Regions from separate parts of the Streptomyces sp. NPDC097640 genome, predicted to be linked through region 2. Evidence: riboswitches for the same ligand, from Rfam matches in the RefSeq annotation. Region 2 holds a riboswitch; the other holds the start of a gene.
What was found. Region 2 has a riboswitch for S-adenosylmethionine ahead of thrC (threonine synthase). Riboswitches for the same ligand answer to the same signal wherever they lie in the genome.
Positions count from the first base shown of each region.

Region 1: linked by a shared signal. The riboswitch ahead of ABTY62_RS25370 (aminotransferase class V-fold PLP-dependent enzyme) and the one ahead of thrC (threonine synthase) in region 2 are both predicted to bind S-adenosylmethionine.

Region 1 covers NZ_JBEOSB010000016.1:164,596-179,455, reverse strand. Annotated here, with positions in the region: gene ABTY62_RS25395 (C40 family peptidase) at 1-657, opposite strand, end outside; gene ABTY62_RS25390 (NYN domain-containing protein) at 948-2,309, opposite strand; gene ABTY62_RS25385 (hypothetical protein) at 2,344-2,589, opposite strand; gene ABTY62_RS25380 (rhomboid family intramembrane serine protease) at 2,755-3,477, shown strand; gene ABTY62_RS25375 (Lrp/AsnC family transcriptional regulator) at 3,474-3,755, shown strand; gene ABTY62_RS25370 (aminotransferase class V-fold PLP-dependent enzyme) at 3,775-5,163, opposite strand; SAM riboswitch class IV at 5,368-5,485, opposite strand; gene trpD (anthranilate phosphoribosyltransferase) at 5,741-6,814, opposite strand; gene qcrB (cytochrome bc1 complex cytochrome b subunit) at 7,011-8,645, opposite strand; gene qcrA (cytochrome bc1 complex Rieske iron-sulfur subunit) at 8,642-9,697, opposite strand; gene qcrC (cytochrome bc1 complex diheme cytochrome c subunit) at 9,694-10,503, opposite strand; gene ctaE (aa3-type cytochrome oxidase subunit III) at 10,572-11,192, opposite strand; gene ABTY62_RS25340 (hypothetical protein) at 11,440-11,841, shown strand; gene ABTY62_RS25335 (L,D-transpeptidase) at 11,875-13,128, opposite strand; gene ABTY62_RS25330 (cytochrome c oxidase subunit 4) at 13,295-13,693, opposite strand; gene ctaD (aa3-type cytochrome oxidase subunit I) at 13,690-14,860, opposite strand, start outside.
Region 2 covers NZ_JBEOSB010000010.1:482-15,341, reverse strand. Annotated here, with positions in the region: gene ABTY62_RS17325 (DUF1963 domain-containing protein) at 45-875, opposite strand; gene ABTY62_RS17320 (Cmx/CmrA family chloramphenicol efflux MFS transporter) at 976-2,217, shown strand; gene ABTY62_RS17315 (class I SAM-dependent methyltransferase) at 2,267-3,133, opposite strand; gene ABTY62_RS17310 (helix-turn-helix domain-containing protein) at 3,226-3,819, opposite strand; gene ABTY62_RS17305 (MFS transporter) at 3,923-5,524, shown strand; gene ABTY62_RS17300 (DUF8819 family protein) at 5,559-5,921, opposite strand; gene ABTY62_RS17295 (MurR/RpiR family transcriptional regulator) at 6,054-6,983, shown strand; gene murQ (N-acetylmuramic acid 6-phosphate etherase) at 7,047-7,982, shown strand; gene groL (chaperonin GroEL) at 8,104-9,729, opposite strand; gene ABTY62_RS17280 (cold-shock protein) at 10,069-10,275, opposite strand; gene ABTY62_RS17275 (MoaD/ThiS family protein) at 10,741-11,019, opposite strand; gene thrC (threonine synthase) at 11,109-12,440, opposite strand; SAM riboswitch class I at 12,459-12,604, opposite strand; gene ABTY62_RS17265 (glucosyl-3-phosphoglycerate synthase) at 12,776-13,723, shown strand; gene ABTY62_RS17260 (alpha,alpha-trehalose-phosphate synthase (UDP-forming)) at 13,780-14,860, shown strand, end outside.

The sequences.
Region 1 (14,860 bases), on a different contig from region 2:
GTTCGCGCGCTCGTTGGAGCGGTTGGAGCGCTCCTGCTCCTTGGCGGCGAGCGCGGCCCGCTCCTTCTCGGTGAGGGTGTTCAGGAGCTGCTGGGCCTTGGAGAGCTTGCCCTGGATCTCCTTCTTCTTCTCACCCAGCGCCTTGCGGGTGTCCTCGAGGTCCTGGAGCTTCGTGGACGCCTCTTCGCGCTGCTGCTTGAGCGTGCGCTGCTTGTCGGCGATCTTGCGCAGCGACTCGGCCTGCTTGCCGCTCAGCTGGTTGAGAGTGGAGGCCTTGTCGAGGTAGCTGTCCGGGTCGGAGGAGAGCAGCAGCTGCACGGAGGGGTCGATGCCCCCGGAGCGGTACTGCGCGGTGGCCATCGAACCCAGGCTGTTGCGGAGCTTGTTGAGGTCCTCCTGGCCGCGGGCCACCTTGTCCTGGAGCTCGCCGACCTGCTTCTCCAGCTTTTCCTTCTTCTCCTTGGCGCCGTTGTACTTCTCGGTCGCCTGCTCGGCCTGCTCGTAGAGCGTGTCGACCTGCTCCTTGACGTCCTTCTTGTCCGCCTTGGGCGCGGCCTGGGCGGCCTGGGAGGAGAGGGCGACGGCCGCGGCGGCGGTCGCGGTGAAGACGGTCACCCGAGTACGGCTCGGCTGCTTGGGTCGACGGTGGGACGCCACGAAGGCGAGCTCCTTCTTCCTCCAGCCGCCTACCGGGTGATGAGGGGTCAAGACCCCGGCTCCACGAAACAAGCGCGCGGACTCGGCGGTACCCCCGCTGACACCCCGGATGAGTGATCAACCGTGCGGAGGTTCGAGCTGACCATAGTGACCTCGTCGTGATCCGTTCAAATCCCACCGACAAAAAAGTCGGTCTGGAGGCGCATCTTTTACAAACATCACACCGACCGTAACGGTCAGTTGACGCTCCGCAGGCGTCAACCGCCCCAACGGGGCACCCCCGGCGCCACTCAGGTACGCGCGAGCCGCTTGAGCAACAGAGCCGAGGAGACCGGTCGCGCCCCGGCCTTCGCCACCCCGTCGGCCACCTCGCGGTCCGTGGAGACCACGACCACCGGCCGGCCCGGCGGCTCGGCCCGCACCAGCTGCCTGATCAGCTCGTCCGCGGTCACCCCCGGCTTGCTGAACAGCACCCGCACCCCGCGCGGCGGCGCCAGCAGCACCGGTGCCGCCAGCTCCGCCCCGTCGAAGACACAGGTCATCTCCGCGCCCGTCTGGGCCGCCAGCCCCGCGAGCCCGCCCAGCAGCCGCAGCCGCTGCTTGTCCAGCGGCATCGTCGGATAGCCGGTCTTGGTGACGTTGTAGCCGTCCACCACCAAGTGGGCCTGGGGCAGCGCGAGCAGCTGGTCCAGCAGCGCGGGGTCCATCTCGGAGAGCGCCCTGGTCGCTATGTCCTTCGGCGTCATCTTGCCCGGCTCCACCGCGTCCACCGCGTCCGCCGGGCGCATCGACGCGGGCGGCAGCGCCAGTTCGCGCCGCAGCCCCTGCGCCGCGTCCAGCACCGTGTCCAGCAGCAGCCGCACCCGCATGTCCTCGACGCTGCGCCCCTCGCGGGCCGCCCGCCGGCTGGCCTCCAGCGCCGACTCCGTCTCCGCGAGCCGGGCCCGCAGCCGCCGCGCCTCACCCTCCGCCGTGGCCTGCCGCACCGCGGCCGCCGAGCGTACGGAGTCCAGCTCCGCCACGGCCTTGCGCAGCGCCGCCTCGCCGCGCTTGACGTCGCTGAGCGCGCTGCGCAGCTTCCGGTGCAAGGTGTCCGATTCCTTGCGGACCGCCTCCAGCTCGGTGCGGGTCCGCTCGGTCTCGGTGCGCGCCGCGGCCCGGGCCTCGACGAGCTCCTCGCGCAGCCGCCGCAGTTCGCGCTCCGCCTCCTCGCCGGCCCGCTCGGCGGAGACCCGTTGCGCCTCCTCGCCCGCGGCCTCGACCAGCTTGACCCAGCCGACCGGCCGCAGCACATAGGCGAGCGCCGCGACGTCCTCCGGATCGGCGGCGGCGGGCGGCGAGCCGCCCTCGATGGCCTCGGCGAGCTCCGCCTGGGTCTCCCGCAGCCGCCCCGCGATCCGCTGCCGGAAGACCGGGTCGGACTCCACGGTGGCGGCCATGGCGTTGCCCGCGAACTTCGCCCGGCGGGTCGGGGTGAAGCGGGCGTACTGCCGCAGCTGGGCCGGGAGCTCGGTGACCGTCAGACCGCCGAACGCGTCCGCGACCAGGGCCACGACCCGGCGCCTGACCCCCTCCGGCAGGGGGCGGTCGAGCGCCTCGGCGACGCTCTCGGCGTCACCGGCCGAACCGGGGTCGCCTGTCCGCTCCACCACCTGTCACCGCTCCGTTCTCAGGCGCCCGCGCTTCTCAGGCGCCCGCGCTCGCGCCCGGACGATCGACCAGCTCGATCTGATCGACCGCGTTGCACCAGCGGCAGCGCACCGACTCAATGGTCTCATTGACCACCTCGCGCTCCTCGACCTTGGGCTCCCCGCCCAGGTCGAGATGGACGTACTCGACGACCTTGGTCGAACGCGTCACATCGAACCGCGTCAGATTGCCGCACAGAGTGCAGCGCCAGCGGGTCTCGGCTGTCGGCAGGGGCACGGCCATGGGGTCCTCGTCCGTCCTCGTCTTGATTCCACTCTCGCACTTCGGCGTGGAGTAACCCTACGGCCTGAGCCCTGCCCCGCGCCGAGGCCAGGTGCGCTCCCGGCCCGGCCCGGACGACGGCGAGGCACTCTGGGCAGGTTGCGCCCGATACGCGATGATCTGCCCATGATCGAGACGTCGGAGGGGTCCGGCGGCGGGGCAGGCCGTCCCCTGATGACGTACGCCCTCATCGCCGCCTGCTGCCTGATCTTCGCCGTGGGCCCGGCCTCCGGCCTCAACCCCGGCTATGGCACCGGGAGCGAGCTGCTGCGGGCCCAGACCGGCCATTTCGAGCGCTGGGGGGTGGTGCCAAGCGCCCTGTGGAGCGGCGCGCCCGCCGAGCCGCTGACCCCGCTGACGGCGCTGTTCGTCCACGGCAACTGGCTGCATCTGCTGGGCAACATGCTGTTTCTGTACGTCTTCGGGGCGATGGCCGAGGAACGCATGGGACGGATCCAGTTCGTGCTCTTCTACCTGGCCACCGGCTATCTGGCGCTGCTCGGCTACGCCGCGGCGCATGCCGGCTCCACTCAGACCCTGGTCGGCGCCTCCGGGGCCATCTCCGGAGTCCTCGGCGCGTTTCTGTGGCTCTTCCCCCGGGCCCGGGTGACCAGCCTCTTCCCGTTTCTGTTCTTCCTGCCACTGCGCTTCCCCGCCTGGGTGGTGCTGATCTTCTGGGTCGCGCTCCAGTGGCTGGCCGCCCGCGGGGCCGACGACCGCCCCGGGGTCGCCTACCTCGCCCACCTGGTGGGGTTCAGCCTGGGGTTCCTCTACGCGTGGGTCCGCTTCGGACGGGCGACTAGAGTGAGCGGGGCAGTCAGGTCCAGCGAGGGAGAAAGCCAGCCGTGATCACTTCGATCGTGCTCATCAAGACCGACGTGGACCAGATCCCCGAGATCGCCGAGAGGATCGCCGCGATCGACGGCGTGAGCGAGGTCTACTCGGTCACCGGGGCGCACAACCTGATCGCGATGGTGCGGGTGGCCCGGCACGACGACCTCGCGGACGTCATCCCGGGCCGGATCAGCAAGGTGCCCGGCGTGGCCTCCACCGAGACCCACATCGCCTTCCGCACCTACTCCCAGCACGACCTCGAGGCCGCCTTCGCGATCGGCCTCGACGGCTGAGTTCGCGCCATTTCGCGGCTCAGCCGCGGTCCGGGACGCAGCGCCCGTCCTCGGTGCGGTAGCTCCACTTCGCGCCGTCCCGGACCAGCTCCTTCACCGCGCCCACGAACCGCTCGACGTGCTCGTCGGGGGTGCCCGCGCCGAAGCTGACCCGGATCGCGTTCAGCGACCGCTCCCCCGGCGCGGCCTCCGGCGCCCCGCACTCGCCCGCCTCCCCGGGCTCGCCGCCCAGCAGGGTGCGCACCAGCGGATGCGCGCAGAACAGGCCGTCGCGCACGCCGATGCCGTACTCCGCGGAGAGGGCGGCCGCGAAGTGCGAGCTGTTCCAGCCCTCCACCACGAAGGAGATGACCCCCACCCGGGGGGCGTCGTCGCCGAACAGCGACAGCACCCGCACCTCGTCCACCTCGGCCAGCCCCTCACGGACCTTGGCGATCAACCGCCGCTCACGGGCCACCAGGGACTCGAACCCGGCCTCGGTCAGCGCCTTGCAGGCCGACGCGATCGCGTACGCCCCGATGACGTTCGGCGAGCCGGCCTCGTGCCGGGCCTCGGTGGTGTGCCACTCCACCTCCACCCCGCCGTCGTCCCTGCGGGCCACCTTGCGGCTGGCCCCGCCGCCCGCGAGATACGGCCGGGCCTCGCGCAGCCAGTCCGCGCGCCCCGCCAGCACGCCCGCCCCGAACGGCGCGTACAGCTTGTGCCCGGAGAACGCGACCCAGTCGACGTCCAGGGCGGCGATGTCCACGGGGTGGTGCGGGGCCAGCTGGGCCGCGTCCAGCACGATACGGGCGCCGTGCGCATGGGCCACCTCCGCCAGCTCCCGCACCGGCCACAGCTCACCGGTCACATTCGACGCACCGGTCACACAGACCAGCGCCGCGCCCGCGTCCGTGCCCGCCTCGGCTCGCCACGCGGCCAGCGCCCGCTCCAGCGTCTCCACGGCCTGCCGCGGGGAGCGCGGCGCGCTCAGACAGCCGACCTCGATGCCCTCCCGCTGCTGCCACGGCAGCAGCGAGGCGTGGTGCTCGGTCTCGAACACGAACACCCGGGTGCCCTGCGGCAGCGCGGCGGCGAGCAGATTGAGCGAATCGGTGGTGGCGCGGGTGAAGACCACCTGGTCGTCGGGGCGGCAGCCGAGGAAGGCGGCCACCTCCTTGCGGCTGTTCTCGAACAGGTCGGTGGACAGCTGCGAGAGGTAGCCGGCGCCGCGGTGCACGCTGCCGTAGTACGGGGCGTAGGCCGCGATGTCGTCCCAGACCCGCTGGAGGGCGGGGGCGCTGGCGGCGTAGTCGAGTGCGGCGTAGTCGACCTCGCCGCCCGTGACGAGCGGGACCAGGACGTCCCGGCCGAGGACGGGCAGCGGGGTGTGGGTGGCGGTGGTGGTGGCGGCAGCGGTCGCGGACATGGCGAAGTCTCCCGGGAGGGCGAAGAGTTGAATGCGTCACGCGTGCGTGCGGCAGCCCGCCGTCGGGCACGCGGAAAGAAGCTCAACGCGCGGGCGAAGTCGGCACCGCGCCGGTTGAGGGGAACAAGGGGCCGTCGGCCCTAGCGCATTCGCTGCATCACGGAAGAACTCCCTCGACGACCAGGACCCCTGGTTTTCGCGAGGGGTCCGCGCTTGCCGCAGACCTCGCTGCCTGCGGCCTGGTCATCACCCGGGGCACCCCGCCACGGACGGAGGGTTGCCGGACAGCGGGCCGGGGCCGAAGTCGCTGTCGCTCGTGACCTGCGCAGGAGTATGCCACGCCCGCCCGAAGCCCGAACCCCCTGTCCGCGATACGGACAACTCCGCCTGCGGCGGGCCTCAATCGCCGGACGGGCTAGAACTAGCCCGTCCGGCGATTGAGGACCGGGGTCCGGGGCGGAGCCCCGGTTGTGGGAAGGGGCGGGGAGGGGACAGAGCCCGCCGCAGGCGCGGGGCCGGGGTGCGGCCCGCACCAGACCCGGGCGGAGGCCGCATCCGGACCGCCCGCCGCAGGGCGCTACGCGTTCGTGGCCAGAACCCACCGCTCCAGCGCCGCCCGCGCCGCACCCGAGTCGATGGACTCCGCCGCCTTCTCCATGCCCGCCGCGATCCGCTCGGGCAGCGGCTTGCCACCCGTCCCGCCCTCCAGCGCGACCAGCCCCGCGGCCGAGTTGAGCAGCACCGCGTCCCGTACCGGGCCGCGCTCCCCCGCCAGCAGCCGCCGCGCGACATCCGCGTTGTACGACGCGTCGGCGCCGCGCAGGGACTCCACCGGGGCCAGTTCGATGCCGACGTCGCGCGGGTCGAAGGTCTCCTGGCGGACGGTGCCGCCCTCGACGACCCACACCTGGGAGGTGGAGGTGATGGTCAGTTCGTCCAGGCCGTCGTCGCCGCGGACCACCAGCGCGGAGGAGCCGCGCTCGGCGAGCACCCCGGCCAGGATGGGCGCCATGCGGATGTCGGCGACCCCGGTGGCCTGGGCGCGCACCCGGGCGGGGTTGGTCAGCGGGCCGAGGAAGTTGAAGATGGTGGCGATGCCGAGGTCGCTGCGCGCGGTCCCGACATGGCGCAGCGCGGGGTGGAAGTGCGCCGCGAAGCAGAAGGTGATGCCGGCTTCCTCCGCGACCTCGGCCACGCGCGCCGGGGACAGGTCCAGGTTGACGCCGAGCTTGCCGAGGACGTCGGAGGAGCCGCTGGCGGAGGACCAGGCGCGGCTGCCGTGCTTGACCACCTTGGCCCCGGTGCCCGCCACCACGAGCGCCGACATCGTGGAGATGTTGACGGTCTTGGCGCGGTCGCCGCCCGTGCCCACGATGTCCACGGTCGGCCCGGGCACCTCGATCACGTTCGCGTGCTCGTACATGATCCGGACCAGCCCGGACACCTCCGCCACGGTCGCGCCCTTGGCGCGCAGCGCGACCGCGAAGCCGGCGATCTGGGCGTCGCTGGCCTCGCCGCGCATGATCCGGTCCATGACCCAGGCGGTGTCGTCGGCGGTGAGGTCCTGGCCGAGCAGCAGCGAGTCGAGTACGTCCGGCCAGGTGCGGGCCGTCGCGCGGTTGTCGCCTCCGGCTGGGGTCACAACGTCCATGGTCCGCTCCTGGAACTCGGCTGGTCAGGGCTGGGGCCTCATAGCTCGGCTGTGCGACGGCCCCCGGCAAGCCTATCGGCCCCGTCGGCGCGGGCCGGAGCGGTTCGAGAACGGCCCAGGGCCCCGGGCCGGACCGTGTGGTCCGGGCCGGGGCCCTGGGGTGTGTGGCGTACAGCTGAGGTGTTCGCTCGGGGGATCAGTGGTGGCCGTGGCCGCTGGTGATCTCCTTGTACTCCTCGGCGGTCGGCTTGGGGATGACGTTGTCCCCGCCGTAGTAGCCCTTGGACAGCTTGGCCCGGAGCTTCTCCGACCGCTTTATCTTCCGGCGCACACCGTTCTCGTCGACCTCGGGGCCGACCTCGAGCGGCTTGGGCTGCTCATGCTGGGTGAGCATGTGCAGGTCCTCCTGCGAGAGCGGCGCGTGCACCTCGATGAACTCGCCGTGCGGCAGCCGCTTGATGATGCCGGTCTCGCGCCCGTGCAGCACCTTGTCCCTGTCGCGCCGCTGGAGACCCAGGCAGACCCGCTTGGTGATGATGAAGGCCAGCACCGGGCCGACGAAGAAGCCGATCCGGACGAACCACGTGATCGAGTTGATCGACAGGTGGAAGTGGGTGGCCCACAGGTCGTTGCCACCACCGATCAGCATCACAAAGTACGCGGTCAGCCAGGCGACACCGAAGGCGGTACGGGTCGGGGCGTTGCGCGGGCGGTCCAGGATGTGGTGCTCGCGCTTGTCGCCGGTGATCCAGGACTCGATGAAGGGGTAGACCCCGATCGCGAACAGGACCAGCGGGAAGAGCACGATCGGGATGAACACGCCCAGGATCAGCGTGTGGCCCCACGCGGTGATCTCCCAGCCGGGCATCACACGGACCAGACCCTCGGCGAAGCCCATGTACCAGTCGGGCTGGGCGCCGGTGGACACCTGATCCGGACGGTACGGGCCGATGGCCCAGATCGGGTTGATGGTGGCGACCGCGGAGAGGATCGCGATGACACCGAAGACCAGGAAGAAGAACCCGCCCGCCTTGGCCATGTAGACCGGCAGCAGAGGCATGCCGACGACGTTCTTCTCGGTCTTGCCGGGCCCGGGGTACTGCGTGTGCTTGTGGTAGAAGACCAGGATCAGGTGCGCCACCAGCAGGCCGAGCATGATGCCCGGCAGCAGCAGGACGTGGACCGGGTAGAGCCTGGGGATCAGGTCCATCCCGGGGAACTCGCCGCCGAACACGAACATCGAGATGTAGGTGCCGACGACCGGGATCGACAGGAACACGCCCTCGATGAACCGCAGACCGGTGCCGGAGAGCAGGTCGTCGGGGAGCGAGTAGCCGGTGAAGCCGGTCAGCATGCCGAGGAAGAACAGCAGGAAGCCGAACAGCCAGTTGATCTCACGCGGCTTGCGGAACGCGCCGGTGAAGAAGACGCGCATCATGTGCACGAACATCGCGGCGAGGAAGATCAGCGCGGCCCAGTGGTGGATCTGCCGGATGAGCAGACCGCCGCGCACCTCGAAGCTGATGTCGAGCGTCGAGGCGAACGCCTCGGACATCCGCACGCCCTGCATCGGGACGTACGGACCGTGGTAGACGACCTCTTCCATGCTGGGGTGGAAGAACAGCGTCAGATACACACCCGTGAGGATGATGATGATGAAGCTGTAGAGCGCGACCTCACCCAGCATGAAGGACCAGTGGTCCGGGAAGATCTTGCGCATGTTGGCCTTGGCCAGGTTGTAGATACCCAGCCGGCCGTCCGCCCAGTCGGCGACGCGCTCGCCCGCGGGGGCCTTGCGGCCCCGCGCCTGCGTCTCAGTTGCAGTACTCATCCGCGCTCCCAGTAAGCAGGACCGACGGGCTCCGCGAAGTCGCCCTTGGCTTCGAGGTAACCGTCCTTGTTGACGCCGATCCGCAGCTGCGGCAGGGCGTGCCCGGCCGGGCCGAAGATCACGCGGCCGCCGTCGGAGAGGTCGAACGTCGACTGGTGACAGGGGCACAGGACGTGGTGCGTCTGCTGCTCGTACAGGTTGATCGGGCAGCCGACGTGGGTGCAGATCTTCGAGAACGCCACGATGCCGTCGTGCGACCAGTCCAGCTCGCGCTTGTCCTTGATGTTCTCCGGCTGGAGCCGGACCAGCATCAGGGCCGCCTTGGCGATCTGCGTCTGGAAGTCGTGGTCCGCCTCGCTCATGCCCTCGGGCATGGCGAAGGTGAGCGAACCGACCGAGATGTCCTCGGGGCGCAGCGCCCCACCCGTGTTGTAGTTCATCAGGCGCTTGCCCTTGGCCCACTTGGTGTGCCGGAGCTTGTCGCCCGGCAGCGGGCCGAGGTCGCGCAGCAGCACCAGGCCGGAGAGCGGCACCAGGGCCAGCGCGCCGAAGAGGGTGTTGCGGGCCAGCTTCCGCCGGCCGAAGCCGGACTCTTCCGCGCCGGCCCGGAAGTCCTCCAGGACCTTGGCCTTGACCTCGGGCTCGGCCTCGATCGGGTGGCGCTCGTCGGCGATCTCCACGTCCGACATCAGCGTGCGGGCCCAGTGGACCGCGCCCGCGCCGATGGCGAAGAGGGCGATGCCGAGGCTCAGGCCGAGCGAGAAGTTCAGCGCGCTGATGTGGCCGAGCGGGAAGACATAGATGATCTGGTCTACCGGGAAGGCCACATACGAGGCGATGAAGGCGATCGTCGCCAGCATCGAGACCGTGAAGAACAGCGCGACCGTGCGCTCGGAGCGCCTGGCGACCCGCTCGTCGATGTCCTGCTGACGGTGCTCGTGCGGGGGCAGACCCGGGTCGGCGAACGGGTTGTCCGCCGTCTCTACCGCGCCGCCCTGTCCCTGCCCGTGTGGCAGGTTGTCTTCTGTTTGTGAAATGTCGTGGCTACTCATGACTTCTTGGCCTTTGCGGTCCGGGCGGCGACCCAGATGGTCAGGGCGATCATGGCCCCCATGCCGAAGACCCAGCCGAACAGACCCTCACTCACCGGGCCCAGGCCGCCGATCTCCATACCGCCGGGGGTCGCGGTCTTGTCGCTGTTGACCGTGTCCAGGTACGCGATGATGGCCTTCTTCTTCTCCTCCGGCAGCGTGGTGTCCGGGAAGGAGGGCATGTTCTGCGGGCCGGTCTGCATGGCCTCGTAGAGGTGCTTCGCGGACACACCCTCCAGGGACGGCGCGTACTTGCCGTTGGTCAGGGCGCCGCCCTTGCCGACGAAGTTGTGGCACTGCGCGCAGTTGGTCCGGAAGAGCTCACCGCCCTCGGCGATGTCCGCGCCGGCCGGGTTGTACTGCTCCTTGGTCGGAGTCACCGGGCCGGGGCCGAGCGAGGCGATGTACGCGGACAGCTGCTGGATCTCGGCGTTCGAGTAGATGTTCCTCTTCTTCGGCACCTGGGCGCCGGGCTGCTGCGCGGGCATACGACCGGTGCTGACCTGGAAGTCCACGGCGGCGGAGCCGACGCCGACCAGGCTCGGACCGTCGGTCGTACCCTGACCGCCGGTGCCGTGGCAGCTGGCGCAGCCGACGGCGTAGAGCTTCTTGCCCTCCTCGATGGCGAGGGACTGGGCGGAGCTGTCGTCAGCCTTGGCCTCGCTCGGCGAGAACGCGGCGTACAGCCCCCCAGTGACCGCCAGCGCGAAGAGTAGGACGACGAGCGCAGCCAGCGGATGGCGCCGTCGTGCGGAGAGCTTTTTCACGGATTACCCCGGTGTCAGGATCTTCTGCGTCGATGCGATGAGGACGTGGTGCCGGTGCGGCGACCGGTTTACTTGATCAAGTAGATCGTGGCGAAGAGGCCGATCCAGACGACATCGACGAAGTGCCAGTAGTAAGACACCACGATGGCCGCCGTCGCCTGCTGGTGGGTGAACCTCTTGGCCGCGTACGTCCTGCCCAGGACCAGCAGGAAGGCGATGAGTCCGCCCGTCACGTGCAGTCCGTGGAAGCCCGTGGTCAGGTAGAACACCGAGCCGTACGGGTCGGACGAGAGCGACAGACCCTCGTGCTTGACCAGTTCGGTGTATTCGAAGATCTGACCGCCGACGAAGATCGCGCCCATGATGAAGGTGATCACGAACCAGGTGCGCAGCTTCTTCACGTCGCCGCGCTCGGCAGCGAAGACACCGAGCTGGCAGGTGAGGGAGGAGAGCACCAGGATCGTGGTGTTCGTCGCGGAGAACGGGAAGTTCAGCGCGGACGCCATTTCCTTCCAGTGCTCTGCGCCGGTCACCGACCGCAGGGTGAAGTACATCGCGAAGAGGGCCGCGAAGAACATCAGCTCGGAACTCAGCCAGATGATGGTTCCGACGCTGGTGAGGTTCGGCCGGTTGACCGTCGGGTGCGCGTGCCCGGTATCTACTGCTGTTGCTGTCGCCACGACCGACATTATGTCGGTCGCTTATCCAGCCCTCACTCCCGGGGGTACCGTTCGGAGTGTCAAGGGCATCGATGCTGCTCGTACGGCCGGTTGTGGCCGGTGGTACGCCGGCTGTCCCCGCGGTGGCCGGACGGACCCGCGGCCGGTCCGCGGCCGGTCCCTCGAAGGAGGGAGGGGCTTGCACGCCCCCTCCTCCCCAGGGCTGTACGGGAGTAGCATCCGCGCCAGGAGTCCACCCATGTAACGCGGAGGAACGATGCAGCCGACCGCCACGGTGCTGGTCTACAGCGATGACTCGGGCACCCGTCAGCAGGTGCGGCTCGCGGCCGGACGCCGGCCCGCCCCCGACGTCCCGCCCGTGGAGTTCGTGGAGTGCGCGACCCTCCCCGCCGTCCTCTCGGCCCTGGAGGACGGCGGCATCGACGTGTGCGTGCTGGACGGGGAGACGGCTCCCGCGGGCGGCATGGGGGTCTGCCGGCAGATCAAGGACGAGATCTTCCGCTGCCCTCCGGTGCTGCTGCTGATCGGCCGCCCGCAGGACGCCTGGCTGGCCACCTGGAGCCGGGCGGAGGCCGCGGTCACCCACCCGATCGACCCGGTGGCCCTCGCCGACGCGCTGGCGGGGCTGTTGCGCAAGCGGCTCGCCGTGGACGCCTGACGGGTCGGCTGCCACCGGGTCGGCTGCCACCCGTCACACCTGGGGACGGAGCCTGGCCGACTCGGCCGGGGCGCTGCCGTCGGGCGGTGCGGTGGCCACGGCACTGCCCGCGCGCCACTTGTCCCAGCCCACGTTCCAGTCGCCGAAGCCGTTGTCGAACGCCGTCATCATCGCTCCGCGGCTGTTGACGACCTTGACGATGTCGCCGAGGCGCACGGTGTCGAAGAACCAGCGCGCGTTGTCGTTACTCATGCCGGTGCAGCCGTGGCTGACGTTGGCCGCGCCCTGCGAGCCGGTGGACCAGGGCGCGGCGTGGACGTACTCGCCGCTCCAGGTCACCCGGGCGGCCCAGTGGACCAGCAGGTCGTAGGAGTTGCCGAGGCCGATGCTGGCGCCGGTCATCCGTACGGAGGACTCCTTGGCGAGGATCACCTTGATGCCGTTGCGGGTGTCGAAGCCGGGCATGCCGGTGGTGATGGGGATGGTGCGGATCGCCTGGCCGTTCCTCAGCACCGTCATCTGGTGGGTGCCGGAGTCGGTGATGGCCTCGAGGCGGTCGCCGGTGGTCAGCCGCAGCGGCTTGGAGTCCGCGCCGTAGATGCCGCCTGCGACCCTGATGCCCTTGAGGTTGGCGTGCACGTTGATCGTGGCGTGCGCGGGCCAGTAGTCACGCGGGCGGTAGTGCAGGTTCCGGTCGTCCACCCAGTGCCAGACGCCGTCCACCGCGGGCTGTGAGTCCACCTTCAGTGCGCGCTCCACGACGGCCCGCGCCGAGGCGTCCTTGACGGGCGCGCTGAGCTTCGCCGTGATGGGCTGTCCGACGCCGTAGGTGCCTGCCTCGGGGCCGAAGGTGACCTTCAGCCTGCTCTTGGCCTTCGACGTGTCGAAGCCGATGGTGCGGCGCCCTGGTGCCCCGCCGGAGTCCTCGGTGCTCACCCGCAGCGTGTAGTGGGTGCCCGCGGCCAGCGGCACGGTGCTGCGCCAGCGCTTGCCGTCGGGCGTCAACTCGCCGCGTACATAGCGGCCCGCGGAGTCGGTGGCCGTGACGTCGGTGAGGCGGCTGTCGTCGCCCTTGGCCGTGACCTCGAGTGGCTTGTCGGGGTCCGTCTTACGGGACTCGCTGACGCCGCTGAAGGCGACCTGGTCGGCCGCGTCGTACGGTTTGGCCGCCAGCGGGTCCGAGGAAGGGCCGCCGCATCCGGTGAGCCCTGTCGCTATCAGGGGTGCCAGCAGCAGAGCGCAGCCGAGCACCGTCCGGGATCGGGGTGATCGAGGTGTGTGGCTCATGGTCACAAGCTAGAAAACCCGGTTCCGGACGGCTCGTGGAATGAGGCAGTCGGGTGAACCGGGGCCTGACGGCACGGGGAAACGACGCAGCGGGGCCCGGACACCTGGAGAAGGTGTCCGGGCCCCGCTCGGGCCCCGGCTCAGCGGGGCCCCGGCGGCCTGTCGGTCACTGGTTCTGGTTCTCGCCGCGGTAGTACTCGAACACCCAGCCGAAGAGGCCGATCAGGATGATCGGGGTCGAGAAGTACAGCAGCCACCAGCCGAAGATCACGCCCATGAAGGCCAGGGCGCCACCGACGGCCAGGGAGAGCGGCTGCCAGCTGTGCGGGGAGAAGAAGCCCATCTCACCGGCGTCGTCGGCGACATCGGCGTCCTTGTTGTCCTGCGCCCCGATGTCCACCCGGCGGGCGGTGAAGGCGAGGTAGTAGCCGATCATCACGCTCAGCCCGAAGGCCAGGAAGAGCGCGGTGGTGCCGGCGGGCTCCTTCGACCACACCCCATAGACGATCGCCATGATGAGGATGAAGACGGAGAGCCAGATGAACATCCGGCCTTGGACCTTCACTTGCCGGCCTCCTTGCCACCTGCGAGGGCCTTGTCATCGGACGAGACGGCCCCGTAGTTCTCGAGCTGGTCGAGCGCCGCGATCTCCGGGTGGTGCAGGTCGAACGCCGGGGATTCGGAGCGGATGCGGGGCAGGGTGACGAAGTTGTGCCGCGGCGGCGGGCAGGAGGTCGCCCACTCCAGCGAGCGGCCGTAGCCCCACGGGTCGTCGACCTCGACCTTCTTGCCGTACTTGGCGGTCTTCCAGACGTTGTAGAAGAACGGCAGGATCGACAGACCGAGCAGGAACGAGCTGATGGTCGAGATGGTGTTCAGCGTGGTGAAGCCGTCGGCCGCCAGGTAGTCGGCGTACCGGCGCGGCATGCCCTCGGCACCGAGCCAGTGCTGGACCAGGAACGTGCCGTGGAAGCCGATGAACAGCGTCCAGAAGGTGATCTTGCCCAGGCGCTCGTCCAGCATCTTGCCGGTGAACTTGGGCCACCAGAAGTGGAAGCCGGCGAACATCGCGAAGACGACCGTACCGAAGACCACGTAGTGGAAGTGGGCCACCACGAAGTACGAGTCCGAGACGTGGAAGTCCATCGGCGGCGAGGCCAGGATGACACCGGTCAGACCGCCGAAGGTGAAGGTGATCAGGAAGCCGATCGTCCACAGCATCGGGGTCTCGAAGCTCAGCGACCCCTTCCACATGGTGCCGAGCCAGTTGAAGAACTTGATACCGGTCGGCACCGCGATCAGGAATGTCATGAACGAGAAGAACGGCAACAGCACGCCGCCCGTGACATACATATGGTGCGCCCACACCGTCACCGAAAGGCCCGCGATCGAGATCGTCGCGCCGATCAGCGAGATGTAACCGAACATCGGCTTGCGCGAGAAGACCGGAATGATCTCGGACACGATTCCGAAGAACGGTAGCGCGATGATGTACACCTCTGGATGGCCGAAGAACCAGAAGAGGTGCTGCCAGAGCAATGCGCCGCCATTGGCCGCGTCGAAGATATGCGCCCCGAATTTACGGTCCGCCTCCAGGGCGAACAGCGCGGCGGCCAGCACCGGGAAGGCCAGCAGCACCAGCACACCGGTGAGCAGCACGTTCCAGGTGAAGATCGGCATACGGAACATCGTCATGCCCGGAGCGCGCATGCAGATGATCGTGGTGATGAAG
Region 2 (14,860 bases):
GCCCCTCGCACGGCCGGCCGTCGGTGTTCCGGCCCGGCGACGCGTCACCACATGTCCGGGGTCGGTATCGCCTGGCTGAAGTCGCCCGCGCGCAGCGCCTCGGTGGGGATCGACCAGTGCATCCAGCCGCCTTCCCCGTCGAGGCGCCACTCGTGCCGGTCGGAGAGCTGGAGCAGGTGGTGGTATCGGTTCGAGTCGTCGCCGTTCAGCATCACCGATGAGCTTCCCGTGGGGAAGACCGGCCGCCCGAAGGCCATGTCCTCGCAGAACAGCAGGCCCGGGGGAAACCAATCGGCGTGTATCGCGCCCCTGAACATCTCCACGGCCTCGTAGTCGCCCCCCTCGTATCCCAGGTCGAGCGTGTCCCAGGCGGAATCCCAGATGTCGGGGAAGGCGAAGGCGAGTTCCGCCGCCCATGGGACGGGGGCGAAGACGCTGGACCGGGCGGGTGGTTCGGTTTCGACGGCGAGGGTGGAACGGGCCGCGATGACCCTCCCCACCTCCGGGTCCTCCGTGCCGTAGCCCGATGCCACCTCCCGGGCCGTGGGGTCGCACTGCTCGGACTCCTTGTCGAGGTGGAAGAAGTTGAGCAGGCCGGTGCCGGGTGGCAGGAGGTCGCCGAGCCAGGGGGCCAGGGCGTCGGTGTCGAGGACGGCGATCAGGCTGAGCGGGAGGTCCTCGCACATCGGCCAGGGGGTGCCGGGCTCCAGCATGGCCCTGCCGCCGAAGCGGCTGTGCCCGGCGGCCTGTCCGGGGGCGGCCTCGGTGAGCTCGAAACCGGGCCGGGCCAGGCTGATGACGCGGTCCGCGAGGTCGGTACCGAGATGTTCCGCGCAGAAGTCACGCAGAGCTGTCAGAGTGGTCCTGGGATCCATGCGAGGAGTCAACCAGGAGGGCGGAGGCTGATGCGGAATACCAAGCTCCAGGCCGTAGTCGACTCTCGGCATGTCCCCCACTGACCGCGCGCGGGTCCGTATGCCCGTCGCCGTCCATGTCCTCGGCCTGTCCGTCTTCGCCCTCGGGACCTCGGAGTTCATGCTCTCCGGGCTGCTGCAACCCATCGCCCGCGACATGGACGTCTCGATCCCGACCGCCGGGCTGCTGATCTCCGCCTTCGCGATCGGGATGGTGGTCGGCGCGCCGCTGCTCGCCGCCGCCACGCTGCGGCTCCCGCGCCGGACGACGCTGATCGCGCTGCTGGCCGTGTTCGGGCTCGGCCAGGTCGCGGGGGCGGTGGCGCCTTCGTACGGGGTGCTGTTCGCGTCCCGGGTGGTCAGCGCCCTCGCGTGTGCCGGGTTCTGGGCGGTGGGGGCGGCGGTGGCCGTGTCTCTGGTGCCGGTGAACACCCGGGCGCGGGCGATGGCGGTGATGCTCGGCGGGTTGAGCGTCGCGAACGTGGTGGGCGTGCCCGCGGGGGCGTTCCTCGGTCAGCACGCCGGGTGGCGGGCGGCCTTCTGGGCGGTGGCGGCGCTGTCGGCGCTCGGGCTCGTGGGTGTCGTCGGGCTCGTACCGCGTACGGAGGCGCCGACCGGGCAGGACCGGCCGAGGCTCCGTGCCGAGCTGTCCATCTACCGCGACCGGCATGTGTGGCTGGCGCTGGTCACCACGGCGCTCAGCGGCGGGGCGGTCTTCTGTCTGTTCTCGTATCTCGCGCCGCTGCTGACGGACGTGGCCGGGATGGACGAGGACTGGGTGCCCAGCGTGCTGGCGCTGTTCGGCGCCGGGGCGATCGTGGGGACGACGATCGGCGGGCGGATCGCGGACGCCCATCTCTTCGGCACGCTCTACGGCGGCATCACGGCCACGGCCGTCGTGCTGAGCGCCTTGGCGCTGACCGCGCACCACGCGGTCGCGGCCGTGAGCCTGGCGCTGCTGCTCGGTGTGACGGCCTTCTTCACCGGGCCCGCGCTCAACGCCCGGATGTTCAATGTCGCGAACGCCGCCCCGACCCTCGCGGGCGCGACCACGACCTCCGCCTTCAACATCGGCAACACGCTCGGACCTTGGCTCGGCGGGCTCGTCATCGACGCGGGCTGGGGCTACCCGGCCGTGGCCTGGACGGGCGCGGCGCTCGCGGCGCTCGCCGCCGGGACGACGGCGCTCGCCGCGCGGCTGCCGCATCAGGCGCCGGGCACTTCGCGCGTGATCGTCGGTTCGGAGGCACGGGAACAGGAGGCACGGGCGGAAGACGGGGTGAGCGGCCCGCTCGGGCCATGACGGTTTTCCAGCAGCGCTGGAAAACGGCGGACGGCGGCGAGGGCGAGCGTCAGGTGCGGCGTGCGGCCCACACCGTGCGCTCGGTGCGCACACTCAGATCACTGCGGCGCAGGATGCTGTGCGGGCTGTCGGTGTCGAGCAGCCGGCCGAGAGCGGTCAGGTCCTCGGCCGTCAGCGCGGATGCGATGCCGCCGCGCATGCGGCGCAGGCTGCTGAGTGCGTAGCGGCCTGCCGCGTCGGTGTGGGTCGGGCCGATGTTGACGGTGATGGTGCGTTCGTCTTCGACGATGAAGCCGGCTGTCGTCAGCTTGGCTCCCCAGTCGGCTCCACGGTGGGGGACGTGCTCGGCGTGGTGGTGGTCGAGTGCGGCATGGCAGCGCTCCTCAAGTCCGGGGGCGTCTTCCAGGGCGCCTTCGGGCAGGAACCGGGGGAAGCCGGCCAGCTCGACGACGGCGAACAGCCCGCCCGGTGCCAGCAGTTCGTGGACCTGGCGCAGGGCCCGGTCGGGATCGGCCATGTGGTGCATGGAAGCCGACGCCCAGACCAGCTCCGGAGTGTCGAGTTCGGGCCACGCCATCGCGTCGAGGTCGGCCCGAACGAGGCGTACGCGGTCGGCCGCTCCGGCTGCGGCTGCTTTCTCCCGCAAGCGGTGCAGGTGGGCGGCTGAGGAGTCGACGGCCGTCAGCTCTGCCTCGGAGAAGTGCTCGAGCAGTGCGAGGGTGCCGGCTCCGGTTCCGCAGCCCAGGTCCACGATGCGGTGGGGCGTGGTCTCGAGGGGCAGCCGGGCGATGATGGACGCGGTGTGTTCGGCGAGCACTTCCGCGTCCAGATCAAGGATCTCCGTCTGCTCGACCGCGTCGCGCTCCGGAACGTGGTATGCGCCGTGTTGTGCCGTGTGCGGCAATGGGTGGGTCATGCGGCCACGCTAAGCGGGCCATCCGCGTGTGGCCTGGTGCGTTTCGCAATGCGCAAGGAGATGGCCGGCTGGGCTGCGGAACACGCAAACAGTCACGGTGACGGGCGGTTCACCTTGTCGGCGTCCTCGCCGCGCTGGTGCCCGCGGCGGGCGTCGCGGTCGAAGACGCCGAGGATCTCGCATGGTCCGCCCTCGGCGCCGATGGCGTGCGGGAGCATCGTGGGGAACTCCGCCGCCTGGTTGGTCTCGATCCTGAAGCGCCGGTTGCCCAGCAGCAGGGTCGCGGTGCCGGACAGGACGACGAGCCATTCGCGGCCGGGGTGGGCGCGCATGCGCGAGGGATTGTCGGGCGGCGGGTTGACCATGCGCTGGCGGACGACGGTCATGCCGGGCTCCGCCCTGATGGGCCAGCGCATCAGCCCGTGGGCCGCGTCGACCATCGGGTTGAAGACGACATCGTCCGTGGCGGTCTCCACCAGCTGGTCGAGAGAGGTGTCCAGAGCGCGCGCGAGGGTGACGAGCTGGTCCAAGGCCAGGCGGCGCCGGCCGTTCTCGATGCGGCTGAGCGTGGACTGGCTGACCTTGGCGCGGCCGGCCAGCTCCTCCAGGGACCAGCCTTGGGCCACGCGCAGGGCACGGATGCGTTTGCGTACCAGGCTGTCCAGCTCGCCATCGTCTTGCGTCATGAGCAAGATTGTATGCCCGAACAGCAAGCAGCGCTTAGCGTCCTCCGTGTCCGGCCCCGCCACGGCCGGCGCTTCAGCCCTGCTGTCCTGTTGAGAGGAATCCATGAGTACGAACCAGCCCGGCCAGGTGAGCACTGAGCCGAGCGGCATCCCGGGCGAGGGCCTGCCCGGCGCGCGTCAGCGTCGCACGATCCTGATCGCCGTCTGTGTCGCGCTGATGGCCGTCATCGCCTCGGTGTCCGGGCTCGGCGTCGCCCAGCCCGACCTCGCCATCGCCTTCGGCGCATCGCAGAGCACGATCCTGTGGATCATCAACATCTACACCCTCAGCCTGGCCGCACTCCTGTTGCCGCTGGGCGCGCTCGGCGACCGCATCGGCCGCAAGCCCATGCTGCTCACCGGCCTGGCCGTCTTCGGCGTCGCCAGTGCGGCGGCAGGGCTCGCCCCGTCCGCTGCCGTCATGCTTGCCGCGCGCCTGTTCAGCGGCGTGGGCGCGGCGATGATCATGCCCATCACGCTGGCCGTCATCACCTCCACCTTCCCCGAGGAAGAACGCGGACGGGCGATCGGCGTGTGGACCGGTGTGGCCGGAGGCGGCGGCATCCTGGGCATGTTCCTCTCCGCCGCCCTGGTCGACGTGGCGAGCTGGCGGTGGCTGTTCGTCCTGCCCGTCGCGCTCGTCGTCGTCGCCTTCCCCATGACACTGCGATCCGTCCCCAACTCCCGCGAGATGTCCGGGCGTTCTTTCGACACTGTCGGCGCGCTGACCTCGGTCGTCGCCGTGGTGGGGCTCATCTTCGTGCTCCAGGAAGGCCCAGGGCGGGGCTGGACCGCGCCCGCGACCCTGCTCAGCCTGGCCATCGGTGTCATCGCCGCCGGGGCCTTCGTGGCCTGGGAACTGCGCCGCCGGGATGCCGCGCTGCTGGACGTGCGTCTGTTCGGCGACCGCTCACTGACCGCCGGGTCGGTCACGCTCCTGGCGGTCTTCGGAGTCCAAGCAGGCATCTTCGTGGTCCTCTTCCCGTTCCTCCAGGCCGTCCTCGGCTGGTCGGGTCTGCTGTCCACGCTGGCGCTGATGCCGATGGCCGTGCTGATGATGATGGCCTCCGGCCTCGCCCCCCGGCTGACCGCACGCATCGGCCCCCGAGCGACCATGGCCACAGGGATCCTTCTGGCCACGGTCGGCCTGGCGCTCATGGCCTCCTTCGTCTCCGTCGACGGCGGCTACCTGTCCGTCCTGCCCGGCATGCTCGCCATGGGCATCGGCATGGGCCTGTCGATGACGCCCTCCACCGAGGCCATCACCAGTTCCCTGCCACGCGAGCGCCAGGGCGTCGCGTCCGCGCTCAACGACGTCACCCGCGAATTCGGCACCGCGCTCGGTGTCGCCCTGCTCGGAGCGCTCCTGTCCTCCGGCTACCGCAACGCCATCGACTCCCGGCTCGCCGACGTCCCCCAGGGCCCGGCCGACACCGCGCGCGAAGGCATCGTCGGCGCCCTCGACGCCGCCCACCAGGCCGGCCCCCATGCGCAGACGCTGATCCATGCCGCCCAGGGGTCGTTCGTCGACGGCTGGCGGCACGCGATGTGGGCGGGGGTCGCCGTCATGGCTGCCCTCTTTCTCCATGTTCTCGCCCGAGGGCCGGAGCGCCCCGCCCATACTCCGGCGAACGCACCGGAACCAGCCGACGCGACCGCTCGGTAGCCCTGGACCACCGCAATGCCCCGCGCCGCGCCCGTCAGATCGTCCCGAGCGTCCCCACCCTCGCCACCGCCACCGCCGTCTTGCCGCACACCCAGTGCGGATCCGGCCCCAACTCGGGCTCCACGTCCAGCGCGTGCGGATCGCCACTCTCCGTGCAGACCGGGCACAGCGGCCAGCGGCCGTACCGCTCCAGGAGGGCGTCCTGTACGTCCTGGGCGACCAGCCCGGCCAAGTAGTCGGCCCCCTCCGGCCACTGCTCGACCCACCACCTGCGGTGCGCGATGGAGTCCTCGACGAGGGAGACGATGTCCGCCTGGGCGACCTCTCCCGCCGCGAGATCGGCGAGCACGAGCGCCCGTGCCGCGTGCAGTGCATGTTCGAGCTTCATGAGCCCCATTGTCACCTTTGCGCACAACCGGCGCCCGTCGGTGAGCGCGCCGGGAGGTAGGGAGCGGCGCAGGACGAGCCCCCGACACGGGCTCGGGACGGACCCTTGACGGCCCCCGGACGATGAAAATACCTTTCAGTGGTGAGCAGCAAGCTGAAGGAAACTTTCACCGTGCCCGAAGCCACTCCGCCCGCCCCCGCCGCCCTCGCGGCCAAGGTCCGTACCCTCGCGCCCTCCATGACCCGCTCGATGCAGCGCGTCGCCGAGGCCGTGGCGGGAGATCCGGCCGGCTGTGCCGCGCTCACCGTCACCGGGCTCGCCGAGCGCACCGGCACCAGCGAGGCCACCGTGGTCCGCACCTCGCGCCTGCTCGGCTACCCCGGCTACCGCGATCTGCGCCTCGCGCTGGCCGCCCTCGCCGCGCAACAGGCGGCCGGGCGCGCCCCGGCCGTCACGGCCGACATCGCCGTCGACGACCCCATCGCCGACGTCGTCACCAAGCTCGCCCAGGAAGAGCAGCAGTGCCTGGCCGACACCGCCGCCGGGCTGGACACCGGCCAGCTCGAAGCGGCCGTCGGCGCGCTCGCCACCGCCCGCCGGATCGACGTCTACGGCGTCGGCGCCTCCAGCCTCGTCGGCCAGGACCTGGTTCAGAAGCTGCTGCGCATCGGCCTGATAGCCCATGCGCACGCCGACCCGCACCTCGCGGTCACCAACGCCGTGCAGCTGCACTCCGGGGACGTCGCCATCGCGATCACCCATTCGGGCCGTACCACCGACGTCATCGAGCCCCTGCGGGTGGCCTTCGAGCACGGAGCCACCACCGTCGCGATCACCGGCCGCCCCGACGGCGAGGTCGCCCAGTACGCGGATCTCGTGCTCACCACCTCCACCGCCCGCGAGAGCGAGCTGCGCCCGGCGGCCATGTCCAGCCGCACCAGCCAACTCCTCGTCGTGGACTGCCTCTTCATAGGTGTGGCGCAGCGTACGTACGAGGCGGCCGCCCCCGCGCTCGCCGCCTCGTACGAAGCCCTCGCCCACCGGCATGACCCCCGGCCCGGACCCCGCTGACCGAGCGCTGACCGAGTCGGGACACCCCCGTTGACACCCCGTACCGGAAAGAGCCGCTTCGCCATGACTTCCGCCGCTGACCAACAACAGCTGCGCGCCCAGCTGGACACGCTCACCACCGAGGCATTCCGCCCCGAACTCGCCGAAATCGACCGGCTGGAGACCATCGAGATCGCCCGCATCATGAACGGCGAGGACGCGGCCGTGCCCGCGGCCGTCGCCACCGAACTGCCGCGGATCGCCGCCGCCATCGACGGCATCGCCGAGCGGATGGCCCGCGGCGGCCGGCTGATCTACATGGGTGCGGGCACCGCCGGGCGGCTCGGCGTGCTCGACGCCAGCGAGTGCCCGCCCACCTTCAACACCGGTCCTGGCCAGGTCATCGGGCTGATCGCGGGCGGGCCCGCCGCCATGGTGACCTCGGTCGAGGGCGCCGAGGACAGCAAGGAGCTGGCCGCCGCGGACCTCGACGCGCTCTCCGTCGGCGCCCAGGACAGCGTCGTCGGCATCTCCGCCTCCGGCCGCACCCCGTACGCGGTCGGCGCGGTCGAGCACGCCCGCCGGCTCGGCGCGCTCACCGTCGGCCTGTCCTGCAACGCGGGTTCGGCGCTCGCGGCGGCCGCCGAGCACGGCATCGAGGTCGTGGTCGGGCCGGAGCTGCTCACCGGCTCCACCCGGCTGAAGGCGGGCACGGCCCAGAAGCTGGTGCTCAACATGGTCTCGACCATCACCATGATCCGGCTGGGCAAGACCTACGGAAATCTGATGGTCGATGTGCGCGCCTCGAACGACAAGCTGCGGGCGCGCTCGCGCCGTATCGTCTCCCTCGCCACCGGGGCCCCCGCCCCGCGGATCGAGGCCGCGCTGGCCGCCAGCGACGGCGAGACGAAGCACGCCATCCTGGCCATCCTCGGCGAGGTGGACGCCCCCACCGCCACCCGGCTGCTGACCGAGTCGGACGGCCATCTGCGGGCCGCGCTGGAGGCCGCGCGCGGGTGACCGCGCTTACGGGAAGAGTGTGCTGAAACGCCGTCGGGGCGGCACCCGGAAGAGGGTGCCGCCCCGACGCATCAGATCCATGCGGACCCGATGAGGACGGTCGATCGACGGAAGGCGTCGATCAGAAGTCCATGTCACCGCCCGGCATGCCGCCCGGAGCGCCCGCCGCGGCGGCCTTCTCCGGCTTGTCGGCGATGACGGCCTCGGTGGTCAGGAACAGCGCGGCGATCGACGCGGCGTTCTGGAGCGCGGAGCGCGTGACCTTGGCCGGGTCGATGATGCCCTCGGCGATCAGGTCGACGTACTCACCGGTCGCGGCGTTGAGGCCGTGACCCGGGGTGAGGTTGCGCACCTTCTCCACCACGACGCCGCCCTCGAGGCCGGCGTTGACCGCGATCTGCTTCAGCGGGGCCTCGAGCGCCAGGCGCACGGCCTGGGCACCGGTGGCCTCGTCACCCTCGAGCTCCAGCTTCTCGAAGACCGAGACGGTCTGGAGCAGGGCCACGCCACCACCGGCGACGATGCCCTCCTCGACGGCGGCCTTGGCGTTGCGCACCGCGTCCTCGATGCGGTGCTTGCGCTCCTTGAGCTCGACCTCGGTGGCGGCACCGGCCTTGATGACGGCCACGCCGCCGGCCAGCTTCGCCAGGCGCTCCTGGAGCTTCTCCCGGTCGTAGTCCGAGTCCGAGGACTCGATCTCGGCGCGGATCTGGTTGACGCGGCCCTGCACCTGGTCGGTGTCGCCGGCGCCGTCCACGATGGTGGTCTCGTCCTTGGTGACGGTCACCTTGCGGGCGCGGCCCAGCAGGTCGACGCCCGCGTTCTCCAGCTTGAGGCCGACCTCCTCGGAGATGACGGTGCCACCGGTGAGGATGGCGATGTCGCCGAGCATGGCCTTGCGGCGGTCACCGAAGCCCGGGGCCTTGACGGCAACGGACTTGAAGGTGCCACGGATCTTGTTGACGACCAGGGTCGCCAGGGCCTCGCCCTCGATGTCCTCGGCGATGATCAGCAGCGGCTTGCCCGACTGCATGACCTTCTCGAGCAGCGGGAGGAGGTCCTTCACGCTGGTGATCTTCGAGTTGACGATCAGGATGTACGGGTCGTCGAGCGACGCCTCCATACGCTCCATGTCGGTGGCGAAGTACGGGGAGATGTAGCCCTTGTCGAAGCGCATGCCCTCGGTGAGCTCGAGCTCGAGCCCGAAGGTCTGCGACTCCTCGACGGTGATGACGCCTTCCTTGCCGACCTTGTCCATCGCCTCGGCGATGAGCTCGCCGATCTGGGTGTCGGCGGCGGAGATGGAGGCGGTGGAGGCGATCTGCTCCTTGGTCTCCACGTCCTTGGCCTGCTCGAGCAGCTGGGCGGAGACGGCCTCGACGGCCTTCTCGATGCCACGCTTGAGGGCCATCGGGTTGGCGCCCGCGGCGACGTTCCGCAGGCCCTCCTTGACCAGCGCCTGGGCGAGGACGGTCGCGGTCGTCGTGCCGTCACCGGCGACGTCGTCCGTCTTCTTCGCGACCTCCTTGACCAGCTCGGCGCCAATCTTCTCGTACGGGTCCTCGAGCTCGATCTCCTTGGCGATGGAAACACCATCGTTGGTGATCGTGGGGGCGCCCCACTTCTTCTCGAGGACGACGTTGCGACCCTTGGGGCCGAGGGTGACCTTGACGGCGTCGGCGAGCTGGTTCATCCCGCGCTCGAGGCCGCGCCGCGCCTCCTCGTTGAACGCGATGATCTTGGCCATGTGAAGTGGTCCTCCCAAGACGGGGTGGATTGCTCCGGACCGCGCCTGGCGCCCGCGACGGACGGCCTGTCTGCCGTGCGGTTCCTTGCCCCGCATGGCCTGACGGACCTCACCGACCCGATCCTTCTGTCACTCTCACCTTCAGAGTGCTAACGCCAATGATTAGCACTCGACCCCTGAGAGTGCAAGCGCCCGAAGGGCTACGGGGTGGGGCAAGGTGGTCGTGAGCGGCCGTCGGCGCGCACGTCAACACCCATGCGAACACGCATGTCAAAGGGCCCGTGCCCCTAGGGGGTACGAGCCCTTTGAACGGTCCAGTCAGTGCCTCGCGTCGGCGCTTCAGCCAACAGCCACGCGGACCATGTCCGCCTGCGGCCCCTTCTGGCCCTGCGAGATCTCGAACTCGACCCGCTGGCCTTCTTCGAGGGTGCGGTAACCGTCCATCTGGATCGCGCTGTAGTGGACGAACACGTCCGCACCACCGTCGACCGCGATGAAGCCGTACCCCTTCTCCGCGTTGAACCACTTGACGGTGCCCTGAGCCATTCCTAACTCCCCTATTGCTGGCCCCTGCGCAGGACCGCACTCCGCGGACCCGGGTCAGACCTCACCCCCCGGTCGTGGGGGGTGTGCGCCGGAACGCGTCGACCGCCGCTGAATGTATCTGTCCCACTGCCCTGTGCAACAGGTCAATCGGACGAGAATTCTGGCGACGGTCGATCGGTAATAAGTGGAGAATTCCCGGGAATTCGGGGCAAGTCGGGCCAGGCATAAGGGAATCAACCCGACAATTCGCGCGCACACTTTACGCACAAGTTGACGAGTTCTCATATGCGGCCGCCAATGAGGCCGACAGAAGGGGAACGGCTCAACTGTAGCGCGATTCAACACACGGAATCGCCCGGTCCGTTTCTATCAGGACCGGGCGATTCCGTTTACCTCGGGGGTACGGCCGGCTCACATCGGCCCGTGGCGTGGCCACAACCGGCCTGTGGCGGGGGAGCGACCGGCTCAGCAGCCGCCCGCGACCGCCGGAATGATCGAGACACCGGCGCCGTCCGGAGTCGCGGTCTCCAGGCCCTCGGAGAAGCGAACGTCGTCGTCATTGACATAGACATTGACGAAACGCCGCAGCTTGCCGGTGTCGTCCAGGACGCGGGCCGCAATGCCCTGGTGATTCCGGTCCAGGTCCGCGAGGACCTCGGAGAGGGTCGCACCCTCGGCACTGACCTCGGCCTGCCCGCCGGTGTACGTACGCAGGATGGTGGGGATCCGGACATTGACGCTCATGAGGGTTTCACCTTCCAAGGGAACTGCTGCGGGGGGCGAGGGCGAATTCGAGGGGCGAATTCAAGCCAGCTGGTTTGAGCGGGCCCGATTCAGGCCAGACCAGCTTCGCGGAACGCGTCGAGGCTGGGGCGGATCACCGCCGTGGGTCCACTCGTCGGGGCGACCGCGTCGAGCGTCTTGAGGCCGTCGCCGGTGTTGAGCACGACGGTGGTGAGGGTGGGGTCCAGCACCCCGTTCTCGAGCAGCTTCCTCGCCACGCCCAGGGTCACCCCGCCGGCGGTCTCCGCGAAGATCCCCTCCGTACGGGCCAGCAGCTTGATCGCGTCCACGATCTGCTCGTCGTTCACGTCCTCCACCGCCCCGCCCGTGCGGCGCGCGATGTCCAGGACATACGGCCCGTCCGCCGGGTTGCCGATGGCCAGCGACTTGGCGATGGTGTTCGGCTTCTGCGGCCGCACCACGTCATGGCCCGCCTTGAAGGCGGTGGAGACCGGGGAGCAGCCCTCGGCCTGGGCGCCGAAGATCTTGTACGGCTTGTCCTCGACCAGGCCGAGCTCGATGAGCTCCTTCAGCCCCTTGTCGATCTTCGTCAGCTGCGAGCCCGAGGCGATCGGGATGACGAGCTGGTCCGGCAGCCGCCAGCCGAGCTGTTCGCAGATCTCGTACGCGAGGGTCTTGGACCCCTCCGCGTAGTACGGGCGGAGGTTGACGTTGACAAAGCCCCAGCCCTCGCCCGCCGGGTCGCCGATCAGCTCGCTGCAGAAGCGGTTGACGTCGTCGTAGGTGCCCTCGATGGCGACCAGGTCACCGCCGTAGATCGCGGCCATGACGACCTTGCCCTGCTCCAGGTCGTGCGGGATGAAGGTGCAGGAGCGCAGTCCCGCGCGGGCGGCCGCGGCGCCGACCGCGCCCGCGAGGTTGCCGGTGGAGGAGCAGGAGAGGGTGGTGAAGCCGAAGGCGCGGGCGGCCTCGACGGCCTGGGCGACGACGCGGTCCTTGAAGGAGTGCGTCGGGTTCCCGGAGTCGTCCTTGATGTGCAGCTCGCCGGTCACGCCCAGCTCGCGGGCGAGGTTGTCGGCCTTCACCAGCTTGGTGAACCCGGGGTTGATGTTGGGCTTGTCGGCCACGTCCGCCGGGACGGGCAGCAGCGGGGCGTAGCGCCAGATGTTGTTCGGGCCCGCCTCGATCCGTCGGCGCAGCCCCTCCGGGTCGCCGGTCGGCAGGTCGTACGCGACCTCGAGCGGCCCGAAACACTCCACACAGGCGAAGATCGGGCCGAGGGGGAATCGCTCACCGCACTCACGGCAGGACAGTGCGACGGCGGGGCCGAGCGAGACGGAGGAACCGGAAGAACCCGAAGAACCCGAAGAATCGGTGGAATCCGAAGAAGCGTTGGAGCTTTCGACAGCTTGCACAGCCATGGGAGGCGAGGCCCTTTCTCCTCATCTTCCTCACGGCGCATCTCGCCGCGAGCCGGAATTGGCACCTTCCCGAGCCGGGGCCCCGCTTCGCGTAAGAGCGCAGGACCGGCCGGAGGGTTGCCGGGGCTTCAACGGGCCGTTCCCTCTGCCCCTCTGGATGAGCGGTATGACGCCGGGCACGGCCCGGCGTTTTTGTCGCACGCGGACCCCCGACATACGACGGTCACGTGCGTTGTTCAAGACTGTAACCGAAGGCCTGGATGGTTGAGATAGTCGTCCGAGGCGCGAGATGGGTCACAGCTGACGCGCGCCAGGCACAACAGGGAGGCATGGCCGTGCTGGAAGAGGTGGAACGCTGGCTGAAGGAGCGGTCCTGGTCCGCCGGCGACCGTCCGCTCGACCGCCTGCTGGCCGCCAAGCGCGCCACGGGCAGGACCGTGAGCGTCGTCCTGCCCGCCCTCAACGAGGAGGCGACGGTCGGCGAGATCGCCGCGGCCATCCGCCGCGAGCTGATGGGCGAGGCCGCCCCGCTGGTCGACGAGCTGGTGGTGATGGACTCCGGGTCCACCGACCGCACCGCCGAGGTCGCCGCGGCGGCCGGGGCGAGGGTGGTGCACCGCGACGCCGTGCTGCCCGAGCTGCCCGCGCTGCCCGGCAAGGGCGAGGTGCTGTGGCGCTCGCTGCTGGCGACCAGCGGCGACATCATCTGCTTCATAGACGCCGACCTGCGGGAATTCGACGCGCGCTTCGTCTCCGGGATCGTCGGCCCGCTGCTGACCGACCCGGACGTACACCTGGTCAAGGGGATGTACGACCGGCCGCTCGGCAACGCATCCGGCCAGGGCGGGCGGGTCACCGAGCTGGTCGCCCGGCCACTGCTCAATCTGCACTGGCCGCAGCTGGCCGGTTTCGTACAGCCGCTCGGCGGCGAGTACGCGGCGCGCCGCTCGCTGCTGGAGCGGCTGCCCTTCCCCGTCGGATACGGGGTGGAGCTGGCCATTCTCATCGACTCGCTGCACACGGTCGGACTCGGCGCGCTCGCCCAGGTCGACCTCGGCGTGCGCAAACACCGCCACCAGGACCCGCAGGCGCTCGGCCGGATGGCGGCCACGATCTACCGCACGGCCCAGCTGCGGCTGGCGCGCGGGCATCTGGTGCGGCCGCGGCTGACCCAGTTCGACCGGGACGAGGGCGGTTTTGTGGCGCGGACGAGCGCCGTGGACACGGAGGAGCGGCCGCCGATGATCGAGATCCCGGAGTACGCGGAGCGGCGGGCGGCGTGAGGGGGAAGAAACCGCACGCACGTTTGCGCGACGCGTGGGGTGGCTAGGTACGCGACATGGCCTCTGAGCACAGTGCTGCACAGGTCCTCGTCGCGTCCAACCGCGGCCCGGTCTCGTACGCCCTGCGGGAGGACGGATCGCTTGCCCCCAAGCGCGGCGGCGGCGGGCTGGTCTCCGGCCTCAGCGCCATCGGGCCGGACGCCGGCGCGGTGTGGGTCTGCGCGGCGCTGGGCGACGGCGACCGCGAGGCGGCCCGGCGGGCCGGGCCCGGCCATCTGGACCCGGACGACACCGGCGGACAGCTGGTGCGGATGCTCGACATCGCGCCGGAGATCTTCGACGCCGCGTACAACGGCATCGCGAACTCGGTGCTGTGGTTCGTCCACCACCTGCTCTACCAGACGCCGCTGGAGCCGGTCTTCGGCGCGGAGTTCCGCGCCCAGTGGGACGCCTACCGGACGTACAACGCGGCCTTCGCGGACGCCCTCGCCCAGGAGGCCGCCGACGGCGCGGCCGTGCTGGTCCAGGACTACCACCTGGCGCTGGTGCCGGGACTGCTCCGCGAGCGCCGCCCCGACCTGCGGATCGGCCACTTCTCGCACACCCCCTGGGCGCCCCCGGACTACTACCGGCTGCTGCCGGACGACGTGGCGGCGGAGGTTCTGCGCGGCATCCTCGGCGGCGACCGCGCCGCGTTCCTCACCGAGCGCTGGGCCCTGGCCTTCGCCGACTGCGCCGCGGCCGTGCTCGGCGCGGAGGTGGAGCGGGACGGCGCGCGGCTGACCGTGCGCTTCGAGGGGCGCGAGACCCGGCTGGGCGTGCACGGCCTCGGCGCGGACGCGGACTTCCTGCGGAAGCGGTCCCGGGCCGCGGACGTCGACGAGCGGCTGACCGCCCTGCGCGCACAGATCGGCCCCGGGCGCAGGACCGTCGTCCGGGTGGACCGCACCGAGCTGTCCAAGAACATCGTCCGCGGGCTGCTGGCCTACCGGCGGCTGCTGGAGACCCGCCCCGAGTGGCGGGAGCGCGTGGTGCATGTGGCCTTCGCCTACCCCTCCCGCCAGGACCTGGCCGTCTACCGCGACTACACGGACGAGGTGCGGCGGGTCGCCGACGCGATCAACGCCGACTACGGCA